4 regions of the Ensifer sp. Root954 genome follow, and region 2 is predicted to be linked to each of the others. Evidence: predicted binding sites of a transcription regulator. Region 2 holds the regulator's gene; each other region holds the start of a gene.
The links. Region 2 encodes PhoB, which activates phosphate uptake and scavenging genes when phosphate is short. Its sites were predicted from a motif close to TGTCATNNANCTGTCAT; they were not measured.
Positions count from the first base shown of each region.

Region 1: the regulator PhoB is predicted to act here: its motif matches at 2,215-2,231, upstream of ASE71_RS18575 (DUF1045 domain-containing protein).
Region 3: the regulator PhoB is predicted to act here: its motif matches at 2,642-2,658, upstream of ASE71_RS12590 (NAD-glutamate dehydrogenase).
Region 4: the regulator PhoB is predicted to act here: its motif matches at 1,891-1,907, upstream of ASE71_RS11715 (DUF1045 domain-containing protein).

Region 1 is NZ_LMJM01000024.1:141,883-146,511, reverse strand. Features, by position in the region: gene mnmD (tRNA (5-methylaminomethyl-2-thiouridine)(34)-methyltransferase MnmD) at 1-474, opposite strand, end outside; gene ASE71_RS18585 (NAD(P)/FAD-dependent oxidoreductase) at 514-1,656, shown strand; gene ASE71_RS18580 (PRC-barrel domain-containing protein) at 1,715-2,104, opposite strand; gene ASE71_RS18575 (DUF1045 domain-containing protein) at 2,330-3,133, shown strand; gene ASE71_RS36995 (hypothetical protein) at 3,130-3,276, opposite strand; partial or broken gene ASE71_RS36990 (NUDIX domain-containing protein) at 3,345-3,590, opposite strand; gene puuE (allantoinase PuuE) at 3,784-4,629, shown strand, end outside.
Region 2 is NZ_LMJM01000052.1:212,836-217,464, forward strand. Features, by position in the region: gene argF (ornithine carbamoyltransferase) at 1-449, opposite strand, end outside; gene ASE71_RS31575 (aspartate aminotransferase family protein) at 554-1,753, opposite strand; gene ASE71_RS31580 (GcrA family cell cycle regulator) at 2,175-2,696, shown strand; gene phoB (phosphate regulon transcriptional regulator PhoB) at 2,767-3,450, opposite strand; gene phoU (phosphate signaling complex protein PhoU) at 3,653-4,366, opposite strand; gene pstB (phosphate ABC transporter ATP-binding protein PstB) at 4,417-4,629, opposite strand, start outside.
Region 3 is NZ_LMJM01000022.1:109,231-113,859, forward strand. Features, by position in the region: gene ASE71_RS12590 (NAD-glutamate dehydrogenase) at 1-2,416, opposite strand, end outside; gene pdxY (pyridoxal kinase PdxY) at 2,702-3,583, shown strand; gene ASE71_RS12600 (carbonic anhydrase) at 3,713-4,366, shown strand; gene ASE71_RS12605 (lytic transglycosylase domain-containing protein) at 4,445-4,629, opposite strand, start outside.
Region 4 is NZ_LMJM01000021.1:90,926-95,554, reverse strand. Features, by position in the region: gene ASE71_RS11720 (alpha-D-ribose 1-methylphosphonate 5-triphosphate diphosphatase) at 1-1,096, opposite strand, end outside; gene ASE71_RS11715 (DUF1045 domain-containing protein) at 1,098-1,805, opposite strand; gene phnE (phosphonate ABC transporter, permease protein PhnE) at 1,934-3,451, opposite strand; gene phnE (phosphonate ABC transporter, permease protein PhnE) at 3,461-4,423, opposite strand; gene phnD (phosphonate ABC transporter substrate-binding protein) at 4,593-4,629, opposite strand, start outside.

The DNA of each region.
Region 1 (4,629 bases), on a different contig from region 2:
GACGCCGCCGAGTGCCGCGCCGCAGACGACCGTGAGGCTGACGCCGTCACCAAAGTCGATCTGGACATCACCATCAGGCTCGGCCGGCCAGCGCGAGGCCAGCGCCTGGCGCTCCGTGTCGATCTCCGGCCAATGGCTGAGGGCGCGCGAAATCTCGTCGGCCGCCATCGGAAAGCGTTCGAAGGACACGAACTGCAGCTGGTCGCCAGCGGCCGCGGTCATCTTCCACTGGCGCCACGTCTCGCAGAAATTGAGCCCGGTACCGAAGCCGAGTTCGCCGATGCGGAAGGTGCCCGCACCGACCCAACGATCGGGCAGGCCGTTGCCCGACAGGAAGACGTGGCCGCACTCCAGCCGCCCGTCGGTGCGGCAATAAAAGTGATCGCCAAACTCCCGGGAATAGGGCATATCGCCCTCGTGCCAATCAAGGTTCTGGTGCGCCGGGGGCTCGATCGGGTCTGCGGATCCTGTCATGGCCAAGGCGATAATCCGCCGGCCGGAGAAGGTCAATCGATGAGCGAGCTTTTGGTCGTCGGCGGCGGCATCATGGGGCTGTGGGCCGCCATTTGCGCCACGCGCAGGGGCATGACCGTACGGGTCGTCGAGCAACAAGCGATCGGCGCAGGCGCCAGCGGTGGCCTTTTGGGCGCGCTCATGCCGCATATGCCGGATCGCTGGAACGATAAGAAACAGTTCCAATTCGACGCGCTTGTGACGCTCGAGGAAGAGATAGCGGCGCTCGAGGCGGAGACAGGGCTTTCGACCGGCTATCGGCGGACGGGTCGTTTGATCCCGCTTGCCAAGCCTCACCTGCGCGATATCGCCCTCCGGCACGAGCAGGATGCACGGAGCCATTGGCGCGCGGCCGACAGGCAGTTCCACTGGCACGTGAAGGACGACGGGCCTGAGGGCTGGCCGGGTGCTGCCGCGGCGGCGCATGGCATGGTCTTCGACACGCTCGCCGCACGGGTTTCGCCGCGTCGCATGCTTGCTGCGCTCCGCACAGCGCTCCTGCAGGCACCGAACGCCTATTTAGACGAGGGCAGGGGCGTGCGCCGGATCGAGCCGGAACGCGGCCGGGCCGAACTCGACGATGGCACCCGGATCGATTTCGAGCATTGCATCATCGCGGCCGGCGTCGGCAGTTTTCAACTGATCGACGACGTGTCGGTGCCGCTGGCGGAAACGAGCGGCACGGCTGTCAAGGGGCAGGCGGCACTGCTGCGGGCGGAGATCGATCCGGCGCTTCCGGTGATCTTTGCCGACGGCGTCTACATTATTGCCCATGACGACGGCCATGTGGCGGTCGGCAGCACCAGCGAAAACAGTTTTGCCGATCCCCTGTCGACGGACCAGCAGCTGGATGAGCTGCTTCGGCGCGCCGTAGCGCTCGCGCCGCGCCTGGCGGGTGCCGAGGTGGTGGAGCGATGGGCAGGGTTGCGCCCGAAAGCGACGGGGCGCGAGCCGATGGCAGGCCGGCATCCGGACCATCCGAACGTCTCGGTCCTGACCGGCGGGTTCAAGGTGAGCTTCGGCATCGCACACCGCCTGGCGCGTTTCGTCGTCGAAGAGATCGCCGGTTCTCCGGCGATCGATATTCCCGATTCTTTCTTCTGCCGGAATCACATAGCCGCACTTCGCGAGAAACATCTTTAGGGCCGGACATGCGAAGGGCCCCGCCCGCGGCGGGACCCGAAAGATCGAAAGTCAGGCATTACATCCAGTAGGGCGGCACGCCGTAGTAGTCGTAGACACGGCGTCCGTTTTCCGCGTTCCAGTCGTATTCTTCGGTGCCGTGATATTTCGGCGCGTTTTCGACCTGATCGCGAGTCACATCAGTGCGATAGCCGCCGAGCTTCTCGTCATAGGTCAGCTTTGCCCAAGGCAATGGATAGTGGTCTTCGCCGAGGCCGAGAAAACCGCCGAAGCCGAGCACCGCATAGGCGACGCGCCCGCTGCGCTTCTCGATGATCACGCGCTCGATCGAGCCGATGTGTTTGTCGTCGGGGCCATAGACCCTCGTGCCTTCAACCTTGTCGCTTGCGATCAGGTCGTGGGTCTCCTTGATCCGGGCGTCCTGAAGGTTCGCATTGTGATAGGTCACGCTTCTTCTCCATCCTTGTTTTCCTACCTTTTAGGAACGGGCGATGGGCCGGATGGTTCCGAAAAACGAGGGGTGACGTTCGCACCGCTGCCGCGCTCATCCCCGGCCGACTTCGTCAATCTGTCACGCAAATCACCTAAGACGCGGCCATTGGACAAGTCGGGGTGAGGGCGGAAAACCGCAGCTATTGCTCATCCTGCGCTGACGGATACCCGGAGCCAGCCGATGCGCTATGCCATTTGTTTTACGCCGCCGATGGCCGACCCGCTTTCCGCGACCGCTGCAAGCTGGCTGGGGCGCAATGTCTATTCCGGGGACCCTGCCGAGTTGCCGTCGGTCGCGGGCTTGAGCGCCGCGGATGTCGCCTATCACACGGCGGTTCCGCGACGCTTCGGCTTTCATGCAGTGATGATGTCGCCGTTCCGCCTGCATCCGGACATGACGGAACCGAAGCTTCTGAAGGCGCTGATGCATTTTGCCGGCGCCCAGACTCCGTTCGAAATCGATCGCCTGGAGGTCGCCCGCATCGGCCGATGCTTCGGGCTGATGCCGCAGGTGCCGAGCACGGCCATGCATCTGCTTGCCGCCAACGTCGTCCAGGAGTTCGACGCCTTCCGCGCGCCGCTCAGCGAAGACGAGATCGAGCGCTCCGATCCGGACAGGCTGACCGCCCCACAGTTCTCCAACTTGCACCGTTGGGGCGATCCGCATGTGATGGACGAATACCGTTTCCACATGATGCTGACCGGTCCGCTTGCGCCAGACGCGATGCGGCGGGTCGAGGCGCCGCTCCGTGACCTGTTCGAGTCCTGCCTATCAAAACCGCTTTCGATCGGCAGCCTTGCGCTGTTTGTCGAGCAGGAGACGGGCGCACCCATGCGGGTGCATTCGCAGCACCCGCTCGGCAAGATCTCGACGAACACGCGCGCAGAGCGGGCGAAGCGGGCCGCCGCCGACCCGTCGCTGGCGCCGCAAGGCGCGGTCCAGCCGCTGCCGCTGATCGTCGCTGCGCTGATGGCGCAGCGCTAATCGGAAACGGACGCGGGCGAAGCTGCAAAGAGCAGCGCTTTCGGATAGGGCAGGCCGAGGTCCGGCATGTCCGCCGGCGCGAAGTAGCACAGCGACTTCGTTTCGCCATCGGTGATCGGCTGCTGGAACCGACGATCCGGCATCGATAGAGGGTAACCACATATTCGACGTGGTCGCCGTTCGGGTAGGTGTAGCGAAACGCTTCTCCGCCGAAGACGCCCAGTATCCGCTCGACCGAGACCGGATAGCCGGTTTCCTCCATGACCTCGCGGATGACCGCATCGACAGGCGTCTCGCCCGGCTCGATCGCGCCGGCAGGCAGGCTCCAGCCTTCGCCACTTGCTTTCTCCTGCAAGAGGACCCGGCCATCGGAATCGACAATGACGGCCGCCACTGACGGGCAGAGAAGCAGGCCGGAACCGACTTTTTCGCGGAGCGCTTGAATGTAGGATTTCATCTCGATGAGGGCCGTTGTCCTTGCCGATCCATTCAACGCTGTTTCGAAAAATCTCTCAACCTCGGGCTCAGCCGAATTTTTCTGGTAATTTCCGTCAGGGCCGTGGCGCTGCCGCTGCCCTGCCTCACGTCATTTCGGTATCGACAATCCGGTCGGCGGTGATACCGTTCCTAAAAATTCGAAGGGTGATTTGATGTCTGAGACTAAGTATCCGCGCGACCTCGTTGGCTACGGCCGCAATCCGCCGAAGGCAAACTGGCCGGGCGATGCGCGCATCGCCGTGCAGTTCGTGCTGAACTACGAAGAGGGCGGCGAAAGCTGCATTCTCGATGGCGACCCAGCGTCCGAGTGCCTGCTGTCGGAAATTGTCGGCGCGCAGCCCTGGGCTGGCCAGCGTAACCTCAACATGGAATCGATCTACGAATACGGTGCCCGTTCCGGCTTCTGGCGGCTGTGGCGCATGTTCACCAGCCGCAACGTCCCGCTGACCGTCTATGGCGTGACGCAGGCCATGGCGCGCAATCCGGAAGCGGTCGCTGCCATGAAGGAAGCCGGCTGGGAAATCGCCAGCCACGGTCTGCGCTGGCTGGAATACAAGGACGTGCCGGAAGAGGTCGAACGCGAGCATATCCGCGAAGTCGTCCGCCTGCACACGGAGCTCACCGGCGAGCGGCCGCTCGGCATCTACCAGGGCAAGCCTTCGGCCAATACGCTGAAGCTGGTGCTGGAGGAGGGCGGGTTCCTTTACTCCTGCGACAGCTACGCCGACGAACTGCCCTACTGGGTGCCGGGTCTTTCGGCCGACAAGCCGCACCTGATCATTCCCTATACGCTTGATGCCAACGATATGCGCTTTGCGACGCCGCAGGGCTTCAACAGCGGCGACCAGTTCTTCAGCTACCTCAAGGACACATTTGACGTGCTCTACGAGGAAGGTCGCCAGGGCGACGCCAAGATGATGAATATCGGCCTTCACTGCCGTCTCGTCGGCCGCCCGGGCCGCGCTGCTGCGCTCGCTCGCTTCATCGACTACGTCATG
Region 2 (4,629 bases):
ACCGGACCGCGATGCTCCTCGAAGGTCAGGATATCGGCCATGATCTGGCAGGGGTGCGTATCGTCGGTCAGGCCGTTGATGACCGGGACCGTCGCATGCTCGGCCAGTTCCAGAAGGCGGCGATGGTCGGTGGTGCGGATCATGATGGCGTCGACGTAACGCGAGAGCACCTTGGCCGTGTCGCCGATCGTCTCGGCGCGGCCGAGCTGCATTTCGGTGCCCGACAGAAACAGGGTTTCGCCGCCGAGCTGGCGCATGCCGACATCGAAGGAAACGCGGGTGCGGGTGGAGGGCTTTTCGAAGATCATCGCCAGCATCTTGCCGGCGAGCGGCTTCTCGGCAGTTCCGGCCTTGGTCGCCGCCTTTCGGACGCGCGCATCGTCGATGATCGTCCGGAGGTCGGCGGCCGTCATGGCCGAAAGATCGAGAAAATGTCTGGTGCCTGCCATCGTACTCGGTTCCTGTCTGAAAAATCGGTCCCTGGTGCGGCACGCTATCGACGTGCCCGCACGAAGGTCATTCTAACGCCTTAGTCGGCCCTGGGTCGCTACCTTCAGGCCGCGGCGTTGCCGCTTGCCTTGCGAACCGCCTCGGCGGCGCGTTCGATACGTGCGAGCCCCTCGCGCGCCTCTTCCGCCGTCACGGTCAGCGGCGGCAGCAGACGCAGCACATTTTCGCCCGCCGGCACGGCCAGGAGCTTTTCGGCGCGGATTTCCTTCAGCAGATCGGCCGAAGGGCCCTTCACCTTGATGCCCAGCATCAAACCGTCGCCGCGGATGTCCTCGATGACATCAGGGAAGCGGTCCTTGAGCGACGCAAGGCCCTGGCGGAAGACCAGCGCGACATCGCGCACATGCGTCAGGAATCCGTCGGCCAGAACGACGTCGAGCACGGCGTTGCCGACGGCCATGGCCAGCGGGTTGCCGCCATATGTGGAGCCATGCGTGCCCGCCACCATACCAGATGCGGCTTCCTCAGTCGCGAGGCAGGCGCCGAACGGGAAGCCACCGCCGATACCCTTGGCGACCGCCATGATATCCGGACGGATATCCGCCCATTCATAGGCAAACAGCTTGCCGGTACGGCCGACGCCGGTCTGGACCTCGTCGAGGATCAAGAGCAGGCCGAACTCGTCGCAGAGCGCGCGCAGTTCCTGCATGAACTCCTTGGTCGCCGGACGGATGCCGCCCTCGCCCTGGATCGGCTCGATCAGGATCGCTGCGGTTTCCTCGGTGATCGCATTCTTGACCGCGGCGATGTCGCCGAACGGAACCTGGTAGAAGCCCGGCGCCTTCGGCCCGAAACCTTCGATGTATTTCTGCTGACCACCGGCGGCGATCGTCGCGATCGTGCGGCCGTGGAAGGCGCCTTCGAAGGTGATGACGTGGAACTTCTCCGGGTGGCCCTTGGAGAAGTGGTAACGCCGTGCCGTCTTGATGGCGCATTCCAGCGCTTCCGCGCCCGAATTGGTGAAGAAGACCTTGTCGGCAAAGGTCACCGCCGTCAGCCGGCGGCCGAGGCTTTCCTGGCCCGCAATTTCATAAAGGTTGGACAGGTGCCAGACCTTGTCGGCCTGCGCCTTCAGCGCTTCGACCAGGTGCGGGTGCGCGTGGCCGAGCGAGTTCACGGCAACGCCGGCACCGAAATCGAGATAACGCGTGCCGTCTTCAGCGATCAGCCAGGCGCCCTCTCCTCGCTCGAAACGCAACGGCGCGCGCATGTAGGTATCGTAAAGCGGCGTGGTTGCAGTCATGCGAGGCTCTCCTTCACTCCAGATCGACATCGATCCCGCGCCTCACGCGGGCCGATAAAAATCAAAAATGCCGCCTTTCGGCGGCGCAGGCACTATTCCCATTTCGCGCTGCAATGTCAACAAAACCAAGCCTTGCAGCGCAACATGAAGGGTCGATTCCTGGCAGCAGAAAAATCGTCCGGGAGGGCTTGCAAAAATGCAACGCTGGCCGAGCAAGTTGGGGAAAACTACGAAATCGATTCGGCCTGATTCCCGGGACTCTTGCCACAGAGTCCAGCGGTCAGTACGTTAACATTCAATTACTAGACGCATGCGGCGGACCTAGTCACCAAAAGAGTTATCGCGTTTGCAACCCCGGGGTTTAGCCGGGGTGCGGTGAGGGATTCTGCCATCCCCAACGCTGAGAACGGAGAGTGCAGAAATGAACTGGACTGACGAGCGGGTGGAGAAACTGAAGAAGCTTTGGTCCGAGGGCCTGAGCGCAAGCCAGATCGCGGCACAGCTCGGCGGCGTCAGCCGTAACGCTGTCATCGGCAAGGTTCACCGCCTGAGCCTGCCAGGTCGCGCCAAGGCCGGTGGCAGCACCACGACGGCGGCCCGTCCGAAGCGCCCGACTTCGGCACCGCGCGCGCCGAACTACGCTTCGCGCGTTTCGACCCGCCCGGTTGCACGCGCGGCCGGCGCTGTCGTTCTGAAGGAAGAAATCGAAGTCGATCTCGTTGCCGAGCAGGATTTCAGCACCCGCACCGACGTTGTCGTGCCGATGTCGCGCCGCCTCGAGCTGACCCAGCTCACCGAGCGCACCTGCAAGTGGCCGATCGGCGACCCGCTGAAGGAAGAGTTTCACTTCTGCGGCAACGATTCCCCGGAAGCCTCGCCTTACTGCACCTTCCATGCGCGGCTGGCCTACCAGCCGTCGGGGGAGCGCCGCAGGGCCCGCTAAGAAGCTGGACCGCATTGATAAAGGAAGGGGCCGATCGGCCCCTTTTTTTTGTTGGCGACTTTCAGACCGCTCAGCTTTCGAGCGAATAGCCGGCGCCGCGAACGGTGCGGATGACGTCGGGCATGTTCGAGAAGTTCAGAGCCTTGCGCAGACGACCGACATGCACGTCGACGGTGCGCTCGTCGACATAGATGTCATGACCCCAGACGCCATCCAGAAGCTGCGAGCGAGAGAAGACGCGGCCCGGCGAGGACATGAGGAACTCCAGAAGACGGAACTCGGTCGGGCCGAGGCGCACTTCGCGGCTGCGGCGATGAACGCGGTGGGTCTCGCGGTCGAGTTCGATGTCGCCGCAGCGAAGCAGCGTCGAGAGCACCTCGGGCTTTGCCCGGCGCAGCATCGCCTTGACACGCGCCATCAGCTCCGGCGTCGAGAAGGGCTTGACCACGTAGTCGTCGGCACCGGTCGCCAGACCCCGGACGCGCTCGCTTTCCTCGCCGCGCGCCGTCAGCATGATGATCGGCAGACGTTCGGTCTCCGGACGCTGGCGCAGCCGACGGCAAAGTTCAATGCCGGAAACACCGGGCAGCATCCAGTCGAGGATAAGCAGGTCGGGCAGCCGCTCCTGAAGCCGGATCTCCGCCTCGTCGCCCCGCAGGATCGTATCGACGTCGAAGCCCTCGGCTTCCAGATTGTAACGCAGCAGAACGCTCAGCGCCTCTTCGTCTTCGACTACGGCGATTTTTGGCAACATCAGGTAACGTCTCCTTACCGCGGGCGGCCTTTGGGCTCATCGGCCCGGCCGGCGCTCAGACACTCTAAATCTGGAGCACATCCGCCGTTTTCAAAGGCGGGGCGAAAACCACATGCTTCAGATACAGGAATTCGGGGCCGCGACCGAAGCCGCGACCGGATCAGATTTCAAAGGGCATGCATGCTTACGGCGCGCTTGGCGCTCAGTCGTTGACCGAGCCCAGCGTCGACGTGGTGTCATCCTTCGGACGCTCGCCTTCCGGCTGAGCACCCGTCGCCATGTAATAGATCGTCTCAGCGATATTGGTCGCGTGGTCGCCGATGCGCTCGATGTTCTTGGCGCAGAACAGAAGATGCGTGCAGGGCGTGATGTTGCGCGGATCTTCCATCATGTAGGTCAAGAGCTCGCGGAACAGCGAGGTGTAGATCGCGTCGATCTCCTCGTCACGCTCGCGGATGCTGTTGGCCTTTTCCGGCGAGCGCGAGGCGTAGACGTCGAGCACTTCCTTGAGCTGGACGAGAGCGAGCTCTGCCAGATGCTCGAGGCCACGGGCGAGCTTGCGCGGAATGCCGGAGCCGGCGACCGCGATCACGCGCTTGGCGGTGTTCTTGCCGAGGTCGCCGACGCGTTCCAGATCGGAGGCGATGCGGATCGACCCCATGATCTCACGCAGGTCGGCGGCGACCGGCTGACGCTTGGCGATCGTGACGATCGCCTTCTCACCGATCTGGCGCTCGGCGTCGTCGAGGACGGTGTCGTCCGAGATCACCTTCTGTGCGAGAGCCAGGTCGGAGTTGACCAGCGCGCGAACGGACTCGGCGACCATCTGTTCGGCGAGGCCGCCCATCTCCGAGATGCGGCGCGTCAGGTACTTCAGTTCTTCGTCATAGGCGGACATGATATGCATGGACATGATCGTCGATCCTTACGGGCGCTTTGCAGTTACTGTTGCAGCCTTATGCGGCCTCAGCCGAAGCGGCCCATGATGTAATCCTGGGTGCGCTGGTCATCCGGATTGGTGAACATCTTGTCGGTGTCGTTCTCCTCGACGAGATTGCCGAGGTGGAACATGGCGGTGCGCTGCGAAACGCGGGCGGCCTGCTGCATCGAGTGGGTCACGATGACGATCGTGAAGTTCGTGCGCAGCTCGTGGATGAGCTCTTCGACCTTGGCGGTCGC
Region 3 (4,629 bases), on a different contig from region 2:
ACCAGCGCAGACCGCCGCGGGCGACCTTGCCGAAGCGCAGGTGCACGCCCTCGACCTCGGTGCCGTAGACGAAGATTTCGCGGAACGGATGCGGTTCCGGCAGACCGTCGAGCTGCTTCGGGTCCAGCTTGAAGGCGAGCACCGCGCGCGGCTTGCCGTCGGCGTCATGCTGGAAGTAGTTGGTCCGGAGCGTCGCTTCGATCGCGTTGACGTAGCGTCGCAGAATCCGGTCCTCGTCGAGGCTCGGAACGGCCGAGAGCGCGTCCTCGATCGCCGACAGCAGCGCGTTGCACTTCTTGGCGCGCGGCTTTTCCTCGAGCTTCGGATCCATACGGGTCACAAACAGCTTGAAGATATCGGCGGCAATCGCCGGATACTTGTTCAGCGTGTCGGCGATATAGCCCTGAGAGTAGGTGATGCCGGCCTGTCGCAGATAGCGGGCATAGGCGCGCAGCACCGTCACTTCGCGGGCGTTGAGGCCCGCAAGCAGGATCAGCCGGTTGAAGTTGTCGTCCTCGATCGCGCCGTTCCAGGCGGCCAGGAACGCCTCTTCCAGCGCCGGGCCGGATTTTTCGAGGTTCAGCGCAAGGCCATCACGATGGATCAGCTCCATGTCGTGCAGCACGACCTTGCGCTTCTCTTCGCCATGGGCATTGACGCCGATGTCGTAGGTCTGTTCGCTGATGACCCGGAAGCCGAGGTTTTCAAGCAAAGGTACGCGGCGCGAAAGCGACACGGGTTCGCTGGCGTGGAAGATCTTGAGCTCGGCGGTGTCCGGCCGCGAGACGGCGCGGGGATAGTGGTAGAACTCGATGCGGATCGGATCCGGGCCCTTGCAGGCGGCGATGTCGGCCAGATCGGCATAGGCTTCAGCCGGCGTGAAGAACGACTGGTAGGCATTGTCGACATCGAGCTCGATGCCGTCCTTGCGGGCAAGCAGGTCGAACCGGTCGATCCAGCGGGTGACGATGCCGCGAACGGCTTCTTCGAGCTTGGCCTGCGGAATGCGCGGCGTCTTGCCGGCGGAGCGGCCGATGATGAAGTGGACGCGGGCAAGGCCCCCTTCCGGGAAGGCCGGGTAGTAGGCGGAGACGCGGCCGTCATAGACCGTCTTCAGGTAGTCGCCGATCTTTTCGCGCACATCCGAATCGTACTGTTCGCGCGGCACGAAGACGATGACCGAGACGAAGCGGTCGAAATGGTCGATGCGTGGCAGCACGCGGATGCGCGGCCGGTCGCCGAGTTCGTTGATCTGTTCGCAGAAAGCGGCGAGCAGGCCGACATCGATCTGGAAGAGATCGTCGCGCGGATAGGATTCGAGCGTGTTGTCGAGCATCTTGCCGGAATGGCTCTGCGGATCGTAGCCGAAGTGATCGACGATCTTTTCGATCTTGTGGCGCAGCAGCGGGATCTCGGCCGCCTGGCGGGTATACGCCGAGGAGGTGAAGAGGCCAACGATGCGCAGTTCTCCGGCGACATTGCCGTCGGCGTCGAAGCGCTTGACACCGATATAATCCATATAGGCGCGGCGATGGACGACCGACTTGACGTTGGCCTTGGTGACGATCAGGAAATCCGGGCTTTCGAGGAAGGCGAGAATTTCAGGCGTAGTCAGCACCGCGTCCTTGCCCTGGCGCAGCACGCGCACATCGGGATTGGAGAGCATGCCGAGGCCCCTGCCCTTGCCGCGCTCGACCATCGCCTTTCCGCCCTTGCCGGAATAGGTGTATTCGCGCATGCCGAGGAAGGTGAAGTTGTTGTCACGCAACCAGCGGAGGAAGGCAAGCGCCTCGTCGCGGTCGCTCTTCTTGCGCGAGGCGTTATAGGCCTCCAGTTCCTGCATCGCATGATCGAGCAGCGCGGTCATCGCTGGCCAGTCGTGCACAGCCTGGTGCACCTGCTCCAGCACGTCGCGAATGCGGTTGCTGAGCTGTTCGGCCTCGACGGGGGCCAGCTTCGTCAGGTGGATCTGGATATGGCTGACGCGGTGCGACGGATCGCTTTCCTCTTCGGGATCGAAGAGCTTTGCCGGCTTGCCCGGCTCCTTGACCAGGATGGGGTGGATCGCGAGGTGAATGTCACGGTGGGTGCTGGTGATTTCCCCCATGACCGAATCATAGAGGAACGGCATGTTGCGTTCGGTGACCGCGATGATCGACACCTCGGTGCCGCCAGGTGCTACACCGGCGACGGTTTCGACGGAAACCTGCGGCTTGCCGCCATCCCAGCGGGCGAGTTCCTGATAGGCATGGGCGGCCGTCAGCGCCAGCATGTCCGCCGAATAGAGATCGAGGTCATCGTTGCTGGCCCCACCGAAGAGGATCTCCGGCGCCAGCGCCTCGACGCCCAGTTTGATGGCGGCCGCCTTCGCTGCGTCGATGTGTCTGTCCCGCTTCGGATTGTATTTCACGCCCATGAAGTCTCTCCCATTCATGATAGGCCAAACCCTATCAGAACCATGGCTAATGGCGACCGCTTTTTACGCTGATTTCGGCAAAATCGAGCCCAAAATCGGAGAATTTCACGTGAAAACAGCTTAAATCCATTTAAATCGAAGGTAATTTCGCGAAAATTGCTCGAAAATCGAAGAAAAAGCACGAAAACGCCAGAGGCTTCTCCGGAGCCTATCTGCCATCGGCTGTTGACAGGGGGGTGACAGTCGGGTGAACAGAGTTTCGAGATCGTAGGATTGGACTGGTCGATGCCCGAAATGCCTTCCCTGCCCGGCGCCGTCATCGTCATCTCGAGCCATGTCGTGCGCGGCAAGGTGGGCAACAGGGCCGTGGTCTTCGCGCTTGAAACTCTGGGGCATCCAGTCTGGGCCCTGCCGACCGTCATCCTCCCCTGGCATCCGGGCCACGGCCGCTCGACGCGGGTCACCATTTCCGATCAGGATTTCGGGTCGGTGATCGATGACCTCATTGCAGCACCCTGGGCCGGAGAGGTGCGTGCCGTGCTTTCGGGCTACCTCGGCTCGGCCGGACAGGCCGAAAGCGTGGCCCGGCTGGTGACGGCGCTGAAGGAGCGCAATCCCAAACTGATCTACGCCTGCGACCCCGTGATCGGCGATGCTGGCGGTCTCTATGTGCCGGAAACCACGGCGGTTGCCATTCGCGACCGGTTGCTGCCGCTTGCAAATCTCGCGACCCCGAACCGTTACGAGCTTGCCTGGCTTGCCGGGGCGACGTTGGAGACGAACACGGCGATCCTTGATGCAGCGCTCGGCCTCGGTCCGGCCCGCGTCTTGGTGACGTCTGCCGTGCCGATGATGAGCGGCGGGACCGGCAATCTCTTTCTCTCGGGCAACCACGCCCTGCTTGCCGAACATCGTTTGGTCGAAAACCCGCCGAATGGTACGGGCGACCTGTTGGCGGCGGTGTTTCTCGCCCGGATCCTTGAAGGACTTTCAGAGGAACGCGCCTTGCAGATGGCGACTGCGAGCGTATTTGAGATCATCGCGCGGAGCGTCAAGCGCGGCGCGGATGAACTGACCATCGAGCAGGACGCGTCGAGCCTATCGACGCCAATGGCGATGGTGCAGATGCGCCGACTGGTTCATCCGAATCAGATGCGGCGCAAGTGAAGAAGCTGTTCACGGACCGCCACCCCTATGGCATCGTGGATTGAATTTTAGATCGCGATCATTTTCATGACGGAGGCGCAGGTGGGCGAAAGCCGGCCATGCCGCCTTGAAGCACGAGCGGAGCAATCGATGGACAAGCAGCAGCAGCGTTTTCCGGACTATCTTCTGAACGGCTACCACAACTTCATGAACGGTCGCTTCAGCGAGCAGCAGAAACGCTACAAGGCGCTGGCGGAAACCGGGCAAAAGCCGAAGACGATGGTGATTGCCTGTTGCGACTCGCGCGCTGCGCCGGAAACGATCTTCGACAGCGGCCCGGGCGAACTCTTCGTCGTGCGCAACGTCGCCAATCTCATGCCGCCCTACGAGCCGGATGGTCACTACCACTCCACTTCGGCAGCCCTCGAGTTCGCCGTGCAGTCGCTGCGCGTCAGCGACATCGTCGTCATGGGCCATGGCCGCTGCGGTGGTATCAAAGCGGCACTCGATCCCGATGCGGAGCCTCTGTCACCGGGCGATTTCATCGGTCGCTGGATGCATCTGCTGAGGCCCGCGGCTGAGCAGATCCAGAGCAACGACGTGATGACGCAGGCGGAGCGCCAGCGTGCGCTCGAGCGGGTTTCGATCCGCAACTCGCTTGCCAATCTGCGCACTTTCCCGTGCGTCCAGATCCTCGAGGCCAAGGGCAAGCTCCACCTGCACGGCGCCTGGTTCGACATCTCGACCGGCGAACTCTGGGTGATGGACCCGGTGACGGGCGACTTCTCCCGCCCGGGAATGTAATCGGTCAGCAAAAAAGGCCCGGCTCTTTCGAACCGGGCCCTTTGTCTGGTTGGTTATGCGTTCCGAAGGACGAAAATCCTAGAGACCGTCGATCTCGGCGCCGATGATGGCGATCGCCTGCTGGTAGACGCTTGCGGCGTTCCAGCCCTGGATCGCAGCGAAGTTCGCCTGGCCCTGCTGATAGCCGGCGCCCGGCTGCCAGCCATGGCCGCGCAGGAAATTGGCGGTGGATGCCAGCGCGTCGGCCTTGGAGCGAACCATGT
Region 4 (4,629 bases), on a different contig from region 2:
GGATGCCTTCCTTGCGATGGACGCGAGCGATATCGGCGCGAAGGCCGACGCCGATGCGGCCGCGGTCATCGAGACCGACGGTACGCGCCGGCGTCGACGTCACCATGGCGATTGCCTTTGGCAGGTCGACGGCGTCGAGTTCGTCGGAGAGCACGAAGGGGGCGTGGATCAGGCTGAAGGGCACATAGTCCGACGACAGCACGTCGAGCACGCCGCGCTCGGCGAGATCGCGGGCGGCGATGTTGCCGGAGTGCGACTTGCCGCGCACGATGTTCGGCGCGCCCATCAGAACGCTGAGGCCCGCGCGGTGCGACGCCTCGGCGGCCTCGAAGCTCGTCGGGAACTCCGCAAGCTTGATGCCGAAGCCGATCGATTCCTCGACGTGGTCGACGGTCGCGTCGTCATGGCTGGCGATCGTGATGCCGCGGGCCGCACAGGCCTCGGCGAGCGCGGTGCGGTGCGGACCGGCATACTTGGCCGACAACGCCTGCTGCCGCTCGACGAAGCGCGCGAATTCCTCGTCCGAGAAGCCGCGCTTGGCTTTATAGTAGAGCGTGTACTGGTCCATCGTCCGGAACTGGCGCTGGCCCGGCGCATGGTCCATAAGCGAGACGAGCTTGACCTGCGGATCGTTCTGGAAGTCCTCGTAGTGATCGAGCACGTCGGACGTTGAAACTTCGCAGCGCAGGTGGATCAGGTGATCGGCGCGAAGGCGGCCCTCTTCCTTGGCCTGGGCCAGCGCGTCGGCCATGCTGCGCATCTCGCCCTTCTGGAAGCCGCCATCCTCGTCGGAGCCGAGACGCAGGCAGTCGAAGACCGTGGTGATGCCGGAGGTGACCACCTGTGCGTCATGGGCCTGGATTGCCGCGATCTTCAGCCAGCGCACGCCCGGGCGCGGCGAGTAGTGGGCTTCGAGGTGGTCGGTGTGCAGCTCGATGAGGCCGGGGATCAGATAGTCGCCTTCAAAGTCCTCGCCGCTGGCAACCGTGCCCTCGGAAATGTCGGCAATCTTGCCGTCGCGGATCAGCACCGAACCGTCGAGGATACTATCCTCGAGGACGATGCGGGCGTTGGTCAAAACCTGTTCTTTGCTCATCTCATGCGATCTTTCGTTGGGTGTCGCTGCCGAGCGGCAGCAGGGAGCGGACAGTAAAGGGTGCGCCGCGCTCCGGTTCGACGAAGAGCGCGACTGACGTGACGTGAAGTGGCTTGCCGATATGCTCGGCAAAGGTGGTTTCGAGCGCGGTACGCATCACGCCGCTGGTTTCCGTGGGCACCGGGCCAGTCAAGGTCAGGTGGAACTGGAACTCTTCGAAAACATAGGGATAGCCCCATTCTTTGAGGTAGCGCCTCTGGCGCTCCGGCAGGCTGTTTGGCTTGCGGCGGGCAAAGTCGGCGTCCGACAGCGGCGCGCGGAACGGGTCGAAGCGGTGAACGGCGTCTTCGGCCAAATCCAGCAGGTCGACGCAAGGCGCGGACGGCACGAGTGCGAAGAACGGGCCCAACTGGTGCAGCACGATTTCGGGGATCTCGAACGGGTCGAGGTCGGCGGCAAAGCACTCGAAAATACTTAGGAGCTCGTCTTCGTCCCGGCCTTCGGCAAGCTCGAAGGGAGCCTTCAGCGTACCGTGGAAACCGTAGCGCCGCGGGTCAGCCGTCAATGTGCGTTGCGTCTCTTCGTCAATCCCGGCGATCGTCGGAAGCGTGAGGTCCTCACCGGTAAAGGCGTCGCGTCCCAGCCAACGGGACGCGACCTGCGACAGCCGGTCGTCCGCCGGCGGCGCGAAATAGATGGCATAACGCACGGTCTTCACTTTCTTGTAGCGACCGGCCCGCCAGGGCGGCGGGTCGATTGTTTGCGGGGATGCGATGCGCAGCTAGCCGATTTCCATGACAACATCATGATGGCGGACACGCAAATGCTTGGCTGTCGTCAATGTGCCTTGCTGCCCATCAGCCGCGAACGGCACGCGTTCGAGATGCTGTCGAAAATAAAGACAACCAGCAAGATCAGAAGCACCATATAGGCGACATTTTCCCAATCGGAATTGGTACGCATCGCTTCCCAGAGTTTGAGGCCGATACCGCCGGCGCCGACGGCGCCGATGATCGTCGCCGAGCGAGTGTTCGATTCCCAGAAGTAGAGCGCCTGGCTGGCAAAAACCGGCAGCACCTGCGGAAGCACGCCGAAGCGCTGCACGGCAAGCGGCGTCGCTCCGACCGACTTCACGCCCTCGCGCTGCTTGTCATCGATGTTTTCCAGCGCCTCGGAATAGAGTTTGCCGAGCGTACCGGTGTCGGTGAAGAAGATCGCGGAGATGCCGGCAAGCGGTCCGGGGCCGAAGGCGCGGGTGAAGAACAGTGCCCAGATGAACATGTCCACCGACCGCAGGAAGTCGAAGAAGCGCTTGACCACCTGGTTGGTCAGGAAGCTCGGCGTGATGTTTCTGGCGGCAAGGAAACAGAGCGGGAAGGCGATCAGCGACGCAAAGAGCGTGCCGACGAAAGCCATGACAACCGTCTGCAACAGCTTCGTCCAGACGTCCAGATGCTGCCATTCGGCGTTATAGAGGATGTTGTTCCAGGCGAGCGAAAGGTTCGAACGCGTCGGGTCGATCTGTTCGCCGGATGTGATGAGCGCGACGACCTCGCCATAGCTTTTGCCGAAGAAGGGCGAGTTGGTGTCGAACAGGAAGTTCGCCCAACCGAAGAAGCGGTTGCGGACGGAAACCTCGTCGCCTTCCACTTCAGCCCACCCGGTGGCGCCAAAGGCAAGCACGATCTTTTCGCCTGGCCGCTTCTGTGTCGCCCAGGCGGGCAGTTGGCCCTGCGGCCTCACCGTGTCGACGCCGTCTACGGTCATCACAAACGTGTCACCGCCATGGGTAGCCTTCACCAGGCCATCGGCGATCTCGATCCTGGTCGAGCGGTCGTAGGTTACGACGACGCGCGTCAGCACGTCTTCCGTCCGGGTTTCGATACGGTTCTGCGTTTCGGCAGCGGCTGTGCCACCGAGCGCGGAGCCGGGCGCCATGAAGCTGAACGACGAGCTTGCCTTCGGCTTGACCGCCTGCGCGGTGGAGGCCGGTATCTCGACCTGGCGCGTCACCGTCTGCCTGTCGAGCTCCACCCAATCCGGATTGGGATTGGGCCCGAGCGGCGAATTGCGCTGATAGTTGAGACGCATCGTACGGTCGGGGGCGACGTGGATTTCCGGGCGTACCTCATAGGAAACCCAGTCGGCGAGGTAGGTGCCAGCGATGCCCCAATTGGCATTGCCGAGCACGTGGCCGATCGAGAAGAACCACCAGCTGAAGATGAGGTAGACGACGACGCCGCCGGCGATGGCTGCGGTGCGCACGCGGCTGGAGGTCGAGGATTTGAGGAGGTCGGGATGGCGGCTCGCGATCGCGTCCATTTCCATCGGGTTCAATCGTGTGGTCGTGGTCATGGTACGCACCTACTGGGCAAGCTGGAAGGCCTGCTCGCCAACGAGGCGGCGGCGAAGCCAGGCGGAAAACTGGTCGACGGCAAAAATGGTCGCAAACAGCAGGAGGACGATTGCAAGGGTCTTGGCCTGGTGTCCCTGGCCGATCGAAAGGCGCAGCAATTCGCCGATGCCGCCGCCACCGACGGCGCCGATGATCGTCGAGGCGCGCACGTTGATCTCGAGGCGCAGCAGGAAATAGCTGGTGAAATTGGGCAGCACCTGCGGCACCATGCCAAACCAGACGCGCTCGATCCAGTTGCCGCCGGCAGCCCGCAGGCCCTCGTCCGGCTTCATGTCGGCGTTTTCGACCACTTCATAAAAGAGCTTGCCGAGCGCGCCGATCGTGTGGATCGAGACCGCGGCGATCGCCGGAATGGGGCCGAGCGAGAGGATCGCGAGGAAGAAGCCGGCGATCACCACCTCCGGAAAGGCCCGGAGAACTTCCATGATGCGGCGAACGATGCCTCGGATCCACGGATTGGGCATCAGGTTGCGCGCGGCAAGGAAGCAGAGCACGAAGCCGAAGGCCGTACCGATCACCGTCGAAAAGATCGCGATGTTCACGGTCTCCAGCATCTTGTGCACGTATTCGGGGATGTAGAAGCTTTCGGTCAGGTACAGCCGGCCCTCAGGGTAGTTGTACTTGAAGCTGCCATCGTCATAGGGCGAGGGCAGGTCGAACATGGCGCGGAAAATTTCTAGCCCGTCGCGCGGCGCGAGATCGCCGACGAAATCGAAGAAATGCGGCAAACGGTCGAAGAACTTGCCGGCATTGGAATCGTTGGCGAACCAGAGCGAGCCCGATAGCGCCAGGAGGAGAACGCCGAAGCCAAGCCAGGAATAGAGCCGGCGGCGGGAACTGAGTTCCTGCCAGTGACGCTCGATGACGGCGCCGTTGTCGCTCAGATGTCGCGGGAGCAGGGAAGTTGCCATGACCGTTCCGGCTTTCGCCGGCCTCTTGAGCATTTCCAGGTAAAGTGCGAAGCGGTTTTCCGCCCCGGAAATGCGTGAAAACAATGCGGCGAAGGATGCGAAAGCACCCCTTCAAACAGTGAAACGCTGGCCGTTTGGGCGGCCAGCGTTCCCGAGTGGTGCGGGTCTATCAGCCGCCGATCGTCGCCTTGCGGGCGTCGATGATC